3 regions of the Paenibacillus sp. FSL R5-0908 genome follow, and region 3 is predicted to be linked to each of the others. Evidence: riboswitches for the same ligand, from Rfam matches in the RefSeq annotation. Region 3 holds a riboswitch; each other region holds the start of a gene.

Region 1 (4,222 bases), 5.5 Mb from region 3:
ACCCACTCTATACATCGTACAAACAAAGAACGCATATCGCCCATATTCCACCGTCACAGATACCACAAATCATCTACTACAGCCGTACGAATATCACACCTAACAAATCATCCACCGCCCAAACCAATATCTTAGAACACTACGCGTGGTCTATAGTCATATGGCATAGTAAAATCCATTACGTTTCCTACTCTTTACTCCATAAAAAAGAAGCTGCCCCCAAGTAGAATTCACTACTTTTGAGTCAGCTTCTTTTCCTATGATTCTTGGTTCACAACTTCACTCTCAAAACGGTCAATACTTTCATTAGGACCAATGAGTACCATAACATCGCCTTCACTCAAATAATCATGGGCAGTTGGAGCGACGATTATTCCACTTTCCCTATTTAGGGCAACAATACTGCAGCCATATTTAGCTCTTGTGTTTAAATCAGACAAGCTTCTGCCGTTCATGCAGGACGGTACGGTCAGCTCGACAATTTTATAATCCTTGGACAGTTCAATATAATCCAGCAAATTGGGCGTCACCAGCTGGTGTGCCACACGAATCCCCATATCCCGCTCCGGAAAAATAACCCGATCAACCCCCAGCCGCGACAGTGCGCGGCCATGAAGGATGGAGATTGCCTTAGCCACCACTTGCTTGACTCCAATCTCCTTCAACAAAATGGCCGCCAGAATGCTTCTCTCCATATTGTCACCAATCGCAACAATCCCACAATCAAAGTTCCGTACACCAAGCGAGCGCATAATCCCCTCATCTGTAGCATCTGCTACTACCGTATGCGTCAACTGATCGCTCATTTCCTCCACGCGTTCTTCATGGTGGTCAATGCCGAGCACCTCGTAGCCCATTTCCATCAGCTCAAGCGCCAGGCTTGAACCGAAGCGACCTAAGCCGATTACTACAAATTGCTGTGCTTTCATTTCTAATTAACTCCTATCCAATAATTATTTTACCTTCCGGATACTTATACAATGGTTTACCCTGTTTGGGACCGAGTGCATACGCTAAGGTTAGTGGACCTAGCCGACCTGCAAACATCGTCAGACAGAGTAGAATCTTACCGATCGCTGACAGTTCCGGAGTTAGCCCCATAGTCAGTCCTACCGTAGCAAAGGCGGAGGTCGTCTCAAACAAGATTGCCAAGAAATTACTGTCTTCAGTTGTGGAGAGTATCATCGACACAGAGGCGATTAACAACAAAGCCAGCAGCGTGATCGTTAATGCCTTGTAGATGCGCTCCTGAGCCAGCCGATAACGGAACAACACAACATCTTCCCGTCCACGCAGCATAGCAATTACAGCACCAATCATCATCGTAAAGGTTGTTGTCTTGATCCCGCCGCCCGTTGAGCCCGGAGAAGCACCAATAAACATAAGAATCACTATAAAAAATTGTGTAGCCTGCCGAAGTCCAGCAATATCAACTGTGTTCGCGCCAGCCGTACGGGGAGAAACGGATTGAAAGAAGGCCGATAATATTTTACCGCCAAAATTCAGTGAACCCAGGGTACGAGTGTTAGTAAACTCGAATATAAAAATAACCAGAGCTCCGATCAGAATCAGCCCTGTACTGGTGGACAGGACAACTTTACTATGTAGAGACAGCCTGCGGGTTACCCGAAACTCCACCAGATCTGACATTACAATAAAACCAATCCCGCCGGAGACAATCAGAAACATCACAATAATATTCACAAGCGGATCATATACGTAATCAGTTAAACTGCGAAAATCCCCAAAAATATCGAACCCCGCATTATTAAACATAGACACCGCATGAAATATGCCATAATAAATCGCTTTTCCCAACGGCATATCAAAAGCCCAGCGAATAGACAGCAGCAAAGCGGCACAGCCTTCTATGACAAGAGAATATATAAGGACTCTCCGGATCAGTCGCACAATTCCTTCCATAGAGCCTTGATTCATGGCTTCCTGTAGGATTAGCCTGTCCCGCAAAGATATTTTACGCTTTAACACCAGTGAAAATAGAGTGGCCATGGTCATAAAACCTAAGCCGCCGATCTGGATTAGGATCATAATTACGGTTTTCCCAAAAATCGTGAACGAAGTTCCGGTATCCAGCACAACAAGCCCTGTTACACAGGTTGCCGAAGTTGAAGTAAATAATGCATCAATAAATTTCACGGAATTCCCGCTTGTGCTTGAGATGGGGAGCATAAGCAGCAAGGCCCCTATCAAAATAATCGATGCAAAACCCAGCACCAGTATCTGCGGCGGCGAGAGCTTTAGAAACTTAAATTCAGAAATCCTACGAAACTGTGAAGCCATTTGCTCACCTTCTTATCAAAAATTCCAACAAAAAAAGCACTGGAAAACCAATGCTGACTTGGTTCCTGCAGTAAATTAGCCTACGAGGTTAGCTGACGGATTCGGACTATGCAGGCTGCCCTATTCGTTCCTAGAACGAAATTCACCCCTGATGAAAGTGCCATTTATCGTGTACACTCCACTTTTCATCACTTCTTATGGTTCCCCCGTTTTCACCAGAAATTCGGCTACTATACAATTGCATACAAATTATATACGTTATTTAGTGAATTCACAAAGACACAATTAATGCTCATTCACATGAAAAAATGCGGTTTAAAGAGACTGCATCAAAAGGAGTGCCTTTTCTCATCACTTTTCCGTGTTTTCCCTGCAATTACACCGATTCTCACCATTCATGCTGAAATGAACACGATAAAATTCATGGTATAAATTCACATGGCTATTCTATACTATCTCTATTACCCATAAAAAGAACATATAATGTTTTTTGTAACCAACCAGGCACTAATACTATAATGGAACATAACATTGTCAGTACATAACAAGGAGGCGTTACATGAATCCCGTCGGCCAGCCCTTACAGCAACGTGCCCTCTCCAAGAGGCTCATCATCTCGGGCATTATCGGTCTTATTCTATTTATTATGTTTCAGATTTCCCCTTCACTGCTTAGTAGCCCTACAGGTGAAGATACCACCGTCATTAGCAAGGCAGAAGCCCGTGACCAAGCCATATTATTTGCAGAACAAAAGCTCAACTACACCGAAGCACCAAACGATCAATGGAATGTACTTTACGAGACGGACTCTTCCTTTTATGGTTATATGTCTCGCGAGAAGCTTGTGGAGGACTACACCAAGAAAAAATTGGATCAAAAATATCCTTTTGATGTCTTTCGTGCAACGCTTACTCCGTCAGCGGAGCAAGAGCCGCAAATCATTGTTGACCTCAATATGTATAACGGTAAGATTGTCGCTTTCTCAAAGGCTGCAAAAGTTGCCTCTGAAGAGGGGTCAGGCATCGCTTCCGTTGGTGCAAAAGAGGACAAGGGAGCTGACCTCACTCTAGCGCAGAAGGAGAATCTTGCTCGTCCTTGGCTTCAGGAATGGGAAGTAAATCCTGCCAAGCTACAAATTGAATCGAATACAGGAAGCCATGGGCTAGTGTATACGGATAGTACTGTTCAGGTCGGCGAATCCTTATTGCACTATTATTTTGATTTCAGTGGAGAGCAGGTATCCAGCTTTAATGCCGGCTTCACTGCACCGGCTTGGCATACCTCCTACGTACAAGGACAGACTTCTTTAGCGGAAAAGCTAACATTATTCGGTTACGGTATACCCACACTGATTTTAGGAATTCTGGCACTCGTCTACAGTATTCTTAGAAGAGAGCACACTTCCTTTAAACGTGGAGTATTCCTGAGCTCAGCCTATTTTGTAATCATGATGATCAGCACCTATAATATGCTGCCTGAATCTACGGGCGAAGGGCTAGAAGCACAGATTACCTCTGTCATTATGTTTATCATTTATGCCTTGTACAGCCTGCTGATGTCCTCCTTGCTCTACTTCTCTTTAGTGGGCGGCAATGGCCTATGGCGAAAAGAGGAAGGCATGAACCCTTGGCCCCGCGCCAAAGAGCCCGGCTATGGACAATATGTATTGGATAGTATCCGGGCTGGATACATCTGGGCTTTCGTTCTGCTAGGGGTGCAGACGGTTATGTTCATCATATTATCGTTTACCTTGCACAATTGGTCCACTACAGACGCCACCCAATCTCCTTATAACATGAGATATGCTTGGCTTTTGCCTATCGTCGCATGGCTCGCTGGTTTATCTGAGGAAGCCATTTATCGCTTTTTCGGAATTCCTATGCTGAAAAAGGTATTCCGGAACACTTTTGTTGCTTGCTTG
Region 2 (4,222 bases), 5.6 Mb from region 3:
CACGCAAAATATTGTGGAGCAAGCAATAGCGTTAGGAGCCAATTTGCTGATCACGCATGAAGGTGTATTTTATAGCCATTATGCAGCGAGCGAGTGGTTAGAAGGTGATCCAGTTTATCATGCGAAAAAAAGTCTGATCGGACATTCCCCAATAGCTATTTTTCGTTATCATGATTATTGGCATCGGCAAGAGCCAGATGGGATTATGATTGGTTTGCTGCGAGAGCTGGATTGGTCAGACTATGTGGAAGAGCAGCAAGCGGCTGCTACGATTCTCACTATTCCTGCTATGACTGTAATGGAAGCTGCTCAGTATATTAAAAGTAAGCTAGGCATCTCTTATGTACGCGCTGCTGGTGACCTGTCTCTGTCCTGCAAACGCGTAGGGATATTAGTAGGTTACAGAGGAGGCGGGACGATGGCTATTCCGCTTTTTAATGATCACAATCTTGATTTAATTATCGCTGGAGAGGGACCAGAGTGGGAGACTCCGGAATATGTGCGGGATGCAGGGCACCAAGGCAGATCTAAAGCACTCATCATGTTAGGTCATGCGGAGAGTGAAGCGCCGGGAATGAAATATTTAGCTGAAATCTTAGCAGACAAATATCCCATGCTTCCTACCCGGTTCATTGCTGAACAACCCATCTATCAGATGGTTTAATCTGGGGAAATTAAGAGTACGGAATAAATAAACATATTATGGAGAAAATGAAGGGAAACAGGTCACTGAGAAAGGAGTGTTTCAATGGAAATTCCTTTGGAGGCTGATGAAGTATTAAGTCGGATCAAAAAGCTGCAAAGCGACGGAAGCTCGATCAGTAAAAAACAAGTAAAGCAAAGCGACCCAGAGCTTATGAGAAGTGCGCTGTTCTTTTTTCCAAGCTGGGAGCATGCATTGAAAAACGCCGATCTTTTGTAGCCATAGTATTGTAAAAGGGAGCTAAGTGGACAGGGAATATCTCTGATTCTGCTTAGCTTTTTTCTTTTTTATGAAATCATTCGTGCTGTTCATGTGAAATAATATTAACAAGCTTGCCAAACGGATCGCGGACATAGAAACGACGAACACCCCAAGGTTTAGAAACTGGCCCAATATTGGTGATGATTCGTTTGACCCTCATTTCATGCCTCCATTGAAAGGACGATTTTAGTATTCATTTTTATTGGAGATTGTCGTTTCTTATTAAATAGGAAAGTACTGGTGAATTACTCCTATTTTCGCTTGCTTCAGAGCTGTTTTTCTAAAGAAAACGAGTAAACAAGAGCAAACGAAAGAGAAAATGAAGAGTATGCTTAATATGAAATGAAAAGCATTGCTTTCAACATTATTTTGACCAGAGCCCTCCTTTACAAGCAAACCTTACAAGAGTATGATTCATCTCAGAACTGACAATTATCTTAAATTTACAATTACATAAGCAATCCGCTTAATTTCCGTTTCTGGAAAGCGGGGGAACCAACAACTGGCAGCCGATGTGAGAGTCGGCACTGGTTATGGGGTGAATCCTGTTCCGGGTGCATAATATGCATCCCTACAGGTAGGGCAACTCTCACTGCCCGAATCCGACAGCTAACCTCGTAAGCGTATGGAGAGAGGATGAATGGCGTGTTTAGTGATGAATAGCCACAGAGAATCCCTCTGTGGTTTTTTGCTGCGTTTTTAAGCAGATATAGTCGTAGAATTTATTATGAAAGAGGTGTTACCTTTGCCTATCGCTAAACTGAACGGAACTTCGCTCTATTATGAAATCAATGGAACTGGCACTCCGGTTGTGTTTATCCATGGACATGGATTAACACACAGTATGTTCAAACCACAGCTGGAGTATTTTTCCGATAAATATAAAGTGATTTTGTGCGATTTACGGGGGAATGGCAAGTCTGGTAAACTGCTGGAGGCCCCACATGAGATTATTGAGACGCAATGTCTGGATCTAATTATGCTGTTGAATGACCTAGGTATCCGTGAAGCAGTTTTTGTAGGAATCGCTTATGGTGGCTTAGTCGTTCAGCATATTGCCAAACAATATCCTGAGCGTGTAAAAGCCATTGTTGTCGCGGATAGCTTTTGTAGGACTCACGGATCAACAATAGTAGGGAAAATACAAACTATGGCAGCATATTGCAGTTTACTAATGTATTATCTCCCAAGCGAGCTGGTGTTGCCTTCGATTCGGATGATGTACCGAGAGCGCTGGAGTCTGGCCTACAATGAGATTAGAAGAGGGCTGCTGGACAAACGTCCCCGTGAGCTATACCGGCAAAGGCTGGCCACGAGCCATGTTGATTACACCAGGTGTTTAAAGGCTTTTAAACGTCCCGCTTTATGTATTGTAGGGGACTTTAATGAATTTGGAGTGAATTGTATGAAGGAAATGGTGTCTCAGCTGCCACAGGCGCAGTTGGCGATTATTCCGAACGCATTAGATCCAAGTAATCTGTGCCAGCCGGAGCAATTCAATGCGATTCTTCAGCGTTTCTTGGAGAAGCAGCAGGGCAGTCAGCAGATTAGTTGATCCCTTTACAAGCGAAGCGTTTAAGTGAGAAAATAGGCGTCCCATAGCCAGGAGATGAGCTGGCTGTGGGACGTCCTTCTGGGAAGAACTTTAGGGAAATCCTCCCTAAAATGATCGACAGCATGGCTCCTAGAACGTAGATTAGGGAAATCCTCCCTAAAATGAAGGAGATTATGGCTCCTAGAACGTGAATTAGGGAAAACTTCCCTAATAATAGGATGCTTTTAGCCATAAATGGGTATTTGCATGAATTTTTAGGGAGAAATTCCCTAAAAACCTCATTTTAAAGCGATTATCGATGAATATTAGGGAGGATTTCCCTAATATAATGGATATCTAACTAAAGGCTGGCTCATCAGTAGTGAAATCTACGAATGAGCCAGCCTTTAGTATTTTACCAACCGGTGGATGTTGAACATTTACAAGCATATTGTAGCTAGAACGCCACTTAATGTACCTACCCTACCACAGCACCAAATATAGCTCACCCGACGTGGGAAGAACAGTAGACCCTAAGTAGTGAAGGTAAGTGTATAGAGAGAGGTGTAATAAGCAACGCATCTGCAACTCTTGCATTTTGTGCAATGCGATCTACTCGTGTAAGATTAAGATAATTCATACCAAAGGAGCTGAGTCATGATGTCTCAAGCTGAAACCATAAAACTGACTTCATTATCTTCAAAAGGGGGCTGCGGCTGCAAAATCGGTCCCGCCGATCTCATGCAGGTTATTCGTAGTCTGCCACCAACTGTTCCTAACCCGGATCTACTTGTAGGTCTTGATACTAGTGATGATGCAGGGGTGTATCGTTTAAGTGATGAATTAGCGTTAGTGCAAACTGTTGATTTTTTCACGCCGATCGTGGATGATCCCTATTCATTTGGTCAAATTGCAGCAGCCAATGCATTAAGTGATATTTATGCGATGGGTGGAAAGCCGCTTACGGTGCTTAATATTGTGGCTTTTCCTATTTCTGTTTTAGATAAAAGCGTTCTTGGTGATATTTTGCGCGGCGCGGCGGATAAAGTACAGGAAGCAGGAGCTACTCTTGTGGGCGGACATTCCATCGACGATAAAGAGCCCAAATTCGGATTGGCCGTTACGGGCCTTGTGCATCCTGACAAAGTAAGAACGAATGCGGGCGCCAAGGTGGGAGACAAGCTGATTTTAACGAAGCCTATCGGAGTGGGGATCTTAACAACTTCCATTAAAAAGGATCAGCTATCTCCTGAAGAAACCACACGCCTCACGACAGTAATGTCTACTTTGAATAAAAAAGCGGCTGAAATCATGGAGCCTTATGATGTACATGCTTGTACAGATGTTACCGGATTTGGGCTACTGGGACATGCCTCGGAAATGGCAAAAGGAAGTAACCGCGGACTGATTATTCGTCAAGGCGATGTACCGATGCTGCCAAGAGTAAGAGAGCTTGCGGAGCAGGGATTTGTTCCAGGAGGCACTAAGAATAACTTTGCCCATTTGGAAGGCAGTATTCTTTATCCGGAAGAGATGGACCAACTAAGCCGCTATATTCTATGTGACGCTGTGACTTCTGGCGGATTGCTGATCTCTGTGACCCCTGAACAAAGCGAAGATTTGCTAAAAACGTTAGTAGATGCAGGGGTAGAAGCGGCATTGATCGGAGAGGTAACAGAAGAGCATCCGGGTCAGATTACGGTTATAGCTGCTGCGAAATAATC
Region 3 (4,222 bases):
CTCTTCCTACCGTAAGGTCAAATATTCTGCAATCGGGCCGAGCACAATGACCGGCAGAAACGTCAGCGCACCGATAATTACTACGGTACCAATCAGAATTCCGGTAAACAGACCATTGTCTGTGCGGAATGTGCCAATCGTCTCAGGAACTGGCTTCTTCTGGATCAGTGAACCTGCAACTGCCAGCATCGCGATTATAGAGACATAACGGCCAAGCAGCATTACGATCCCAGTTGTAACATTCCAAAAGGTGGTGTTGTCCGCAAGCCCTTCAAATCCTGAACCATTGTTCGCGGCAGAAGAGACATATTCATATAACACTTGGCTAAGTCCATGGAATCCGGGATTCGTAATGGAGCCGTTGCCCAAGTCCGTTAAGAACGCACCTGCTGTTGGTACAAGGATAATGAACGGATGCACAAGGATGGCAATCGCAATCAGCTTCATCTCCTTGGCTTCTATCTTTCGCCCGAGAAACTCTGGTGTTCTGCCGACCATTAATCCACATAAGAAGACGCCCATGATGGCATACATCAGCATATTGATTAATCCGACACCTTTTCCCCCGAAGACGTTATTGAGCATCATTAGGGCCAGAGGGGTAATGCCACCCAGCGGTGTCAGCGTATCATGCATATTGTTAACACTACCTGTCGTAGCTGCCGTTGTTACCGAAGTGAACAGCGAAGATTGCGGGATCCCAAAACGCACCTCTTTACCTTCCATGCTGCCTTGCGAAGACTCGATCCCCAGCGCATTAATAGCGGGATTGCCTTTAGTTTCCGCATAATAATTCAATCCCAGCAGCAGAACGAACAAGGTCATCATTGCTGTGAAAATCACCCAGCCCTGACGTTTGTTCTTAGCAAACAATCCGTACATATATGGCAAAGAGGCTGGCAGCATCCACATAGAGAGAATCTCCAGAACGTTCGTAAGTGGATTAGGGTTCTCAAAAGGATGCGCTGAATTGGCTCCGAAGAAGCCGCCACCATTCGTACCTAAGTGTTTAATTGATTCCAAAGAAGCGACTGGACCGATAGCGATTTGTTGCGTCTGCCCTTCGAGTGTAGTGACCTCAAGCGATGGCTTGAGCGTTTGTGGCACATGCAATCCTACCAGCACCAATGAAACTAGCAGAGCTAATGGAATGAATACACGAATATGTGCTTTTACAAAGTCCTCGAAAAAGTTCCCGACTGATTTCTGTCCTGTAATCCCTCTGACAAAAGCAACCGCAACAGAAAATCCGCTCGCTGCAGACGTGAACATCATCATCGTGATGACTGCCATTTGTGAAAAATACGATAGCCCCGTCTCCCCGCTATAATGCTGCAGGTTCGTATTGGTCATAAAGCTGATCACCGTATTGAATGAAAGCGTCTGTTCCATATCGGCAATTCCATTCGGGTTCAGCGGCAATCCCCGCTGTAATCTTAGGAAAATATAACTGAAAGCAACCAGTACGATATTAGTTAAAACAAAGCTGAGTGCATACTTCTTCCAGGACATTCCGTCCCGTTTTTTCAGGCCGATCAGCTTATAAATACCTTTCTCTGTGCCTGCAAACCAGCGATCCGTACGATTCGGTTCGTTAGAAAATACATGATATAAATACGTCCCCATCGGCTTGACCAGCAAGATGAGAATTACAATTACGACGACTATTTGCAAAATGCCCATGAATGCCCCTCCTTAAAATTTCTCAGGATGAATCAACGCGTAAACCAGATATATAAACAACAGTAGGGTAACAGCGATTACTAGAATCACAGCTTATCCCTCCCCGTATCCTCAACTACACCTGCGCACCAGCGCATAAAGCCATAAAACAACCCGTAAATTACAGCTAACGAAGCCACCATATACAGATCCATCATATCTTCCGCACTCCTTCCATTATCCTTGATGAGGTGATCTATCGATTAGAAAATCAGCATCACCACTATGGGAATAGATTACATAGCTCGCACCAAGTCTTTTATAGACCAATCTAGGATTTATTGAACTTGTAATCACAAAAATTGGCTGTGTCGTCCAGGTACGGCACATCTGGATATAGCGGCAGCAAAGCGGAAAGCTGCTCTCAAACAGATATACCCTGCCTACCGGGAACGACGGGCGAAACCAAGTGCTTTGATGGCGAGTATCCACTAGAATAACCTGCTCAATCCCGAGCTCCTCAAGTAAAGCTTTCTCAGCCACATTGTTGGTTAATCCCGCCATCTTAATACCCCTGAACTTCAGAAGTTTAATGAAATGTTCTCCCGCCTTTGTAGGCGCACATACAAGCACATATTCATTCTGATCCGTCATCTTTTTTTCTCCTCCTGCTCATTTACAACAAGGAGGCAACGAAAATCTCCGAAAGGATGTTGACCTATCGTCATTTTCGGGCACAACCTAAAGCTCGGTTGTGTCACGTCATTAGACGCTGCCTAACAAATACCGCTAATGATGAATTTAGCGACCTCTTAGGGGAGGCCTCCATAAATGCTTTGCTTCTAAGAGCACAGCAAAAAGCCACAAAGGATCTCCTCTGTGGCTCGCTAGCGGTCACATTGCACTCATCCTCTCTCCATACGCTTACGAGGTTAGCTGTCGGATTCGGGCGGTGAGAGTCGCCCTACCTGTATAGATGCGAGCTCACTCGCACCCTCTACAGGATTCACCCCATAATCGGCTTCCGACTCTCACATCGGCTGCCGATTGTTGGTTCCCCCGCTTTCCTTATCGGAAATTAAGCGGATCAAATATTCGATTGTCGTTGAAACAGGAGTAATCATACTCTTATGCACGAAGACTTGTAAAACCTGAATGATGCCAAAATAATGCAAATTAAAAACTATTTTCCCATTAGATAGCGCTTACTTGATATCTAATCTCTCTATATCTCTTGTTTACTCGAGTTTCGGGCGTTTAATCGCTATCTATAACCCATGTGATTTTATTCACCTTTTTAGAGCAAAAATACTGTAAATTCCCTTTATAGGTAGAAACGCAAGAAGCTGAGGTTGAGCGAGAAAGAGGCGCGATAACACGCCATAAATACCTATTTACCTCATTTTTCAGTCGTAGTCGGCAGGATATGGTTAAAATTGCTCTAAAAGAACATTTTCCGTTTTTTACAGAAAATCTTGAAAAGAGTATGATTCGGGTTGAATCTAATTCATGAAAAACAATCAACGCTGAGTTCCTGCATTTGCAGGGAACGGGGGAACCATCAGGCCGTCTGGCCTACTTGGGGTGAATCCAAAGGAGACTGCGTAAGTCTCAATAGGTAGGGCGACTCTCACCGTCCGAATCCGACAGCTAACCTCGTAAGCGTAAAGAGAGAGACCCTTGATCCGCCACGCTTTGGCCCAGGTATATCTGCCTGTAATCCAAAACCGCAGCAGAGGTCCTCCTCTTGCTGCGGTTTTTGCGTTACCTGAGCCTATTAGGTGATAGCACGCTGGATGGGGTGAATGTTTTGAAGCACTATTATTTAGGGATACATCAAGGGCTGCTTGAGCCGATAAGTCTAAATTACGTTTGTTTCGGGGCCTTGTGGTTCGAAGAAAATAATCACAGGTACATTGTAGGCTATGCATTTGGCCAGAACCAGATCCAAGCCCTTCGCCAGTTCAGCACACCTTCTTCTTGTAAAGACTGTTTAGACTCTAAGATTGTATATGAAATATATAAAAAAATTCGAGAACAACAGCAGCAGCAGGATTGGTCATCGCACCAAAAACTCCCGTGGTTTACAGCCTTCAAGGAGCCTTGGAAAGATGTAAGCGCCGGTTGGTATGTCTTGAGATCCCGCAGCACCTTTCCCTTACATCTATCTGTTATACGGAAAGAGAAGTTCCGACTATGGTTAGAGCATACCGCAGTCTGTGAGAATAAAATGGAAATGCTCGCTTGTGTAGAAAAGGCTAGTGTCACTCATCATGTTGACTTAAAGCTTTTGGAAATCTAAGGAGGAACCCTACTATGGACCAGCGCAGACTATCCCGCATTGAAGTATTTGTATTGGATGAACCCGAGCCTATCCACTATGGAATGGAAGGGGCTGAAGGCTGCCGTTATGGTATTCTGAAGCTCACTTGTAAGGGAGGATGCAGCTGGGGGGCTTGTCTGATCTCTGCCAACACCAAAAATTTCGATCTCATTAAATGGAGCTCTTTTTTACGGGCTATCTGTCATTGCCGTCTTGAGGAAGCGCTGGATAAGGTCC

The links. A riboswitch is a leader RNA that binds a small molecule or an ion and turns the genes downstream of it on or off. The one in region 3 is predicted to bind cyclic di-AMP.
Region 1: another riboswitch for cyclic di-AMP. It lies ahead of MKZ09_RS28090 (TrkH family potassium uptake protein); the one in region 3 lies ahead of MKZ09_RS03260 (hypothetical protein).
Region 2: another riboswitch for cyclic di-AMP. It lies ahead of MKZ09_RS28550 (alpha/beta fold hydrolase); the one in region 3 lies ahead of MKZ09_RS03260 (hypothetical protein).

What each region holds. Positions count from the first base shown of each region.
Region 1 is NZ_JBBOUV010000001.1:6,198,109-6,202,330, forward strand. Features, by position in the region: gene MKZ09_RS28085 (potassium channel family protein) at 258-929, opposite strand; gene MKZ09_RS28090 (TrkH family potassium uptake protein) at 943-2,301, opposite strand; cyclic di-AMP (ydaO/yuaA leader) riboswitch at 2,363-2,540, opposite strand; gene MKZ09_RS28095 (CPBP family intramembrane glutamic endopeptidase) at 2,861-4,222, shown strand, end outside.
Region 2 is NZ_JBBOUV010000001.1:6,307,672-6,311,893, reverse strand. Features, by position in the region: gene MKZ09_RS28565 (Nif3-like dinuclear metal center hexameric protein) at 1-664, shown strand, start outside; gene MKZ09_RS28560 (hypothetical protein) at 749-922, shown strand; partial or broken gene MKZ09_RS28555 (glyoxalase) at 999-1,094, opposite strand; cyclic di-AMP (ydaO/yuaA leader) riboswitch at 1,418-1,604, shown strand; gene MKZ09_RS28550 (alpha/beta fold hydrolase) at 1,710-2,519, shown strand; gene selD (selenide, water dikinase SelD) at 3,159-4,220, shown strand.
Region 3 is NZ_JBBOUV010000001.1:699,063-703,284, reverse strand. Features, by position in the region: gene kdpA (potassium-transporting ATPase subunit KdpA) at 7-1,683, opposite strand; gene kdpF (K(+)-transporting ATPase subunit F) at 1,696-1,773, opposite strand; gene MKZ09_RS03260 (hypothetical protein) at 1,900-2,316, opposite strand; cyclic di-AMP (ydaO/yuaA leader) riboswitch at 2,568-2,757, opposite strand; cyclic di-AMP (ydaO/yuaA leader) riboswitch at 3,177-3,341, shown strand; gene MKZ09_RS03255 (hypothetical protein) at 3,410-3,964, shown strand; gene MKZ09_RS03250 (hypothetical protein) at 3,979-4,222, shown strand, end outside.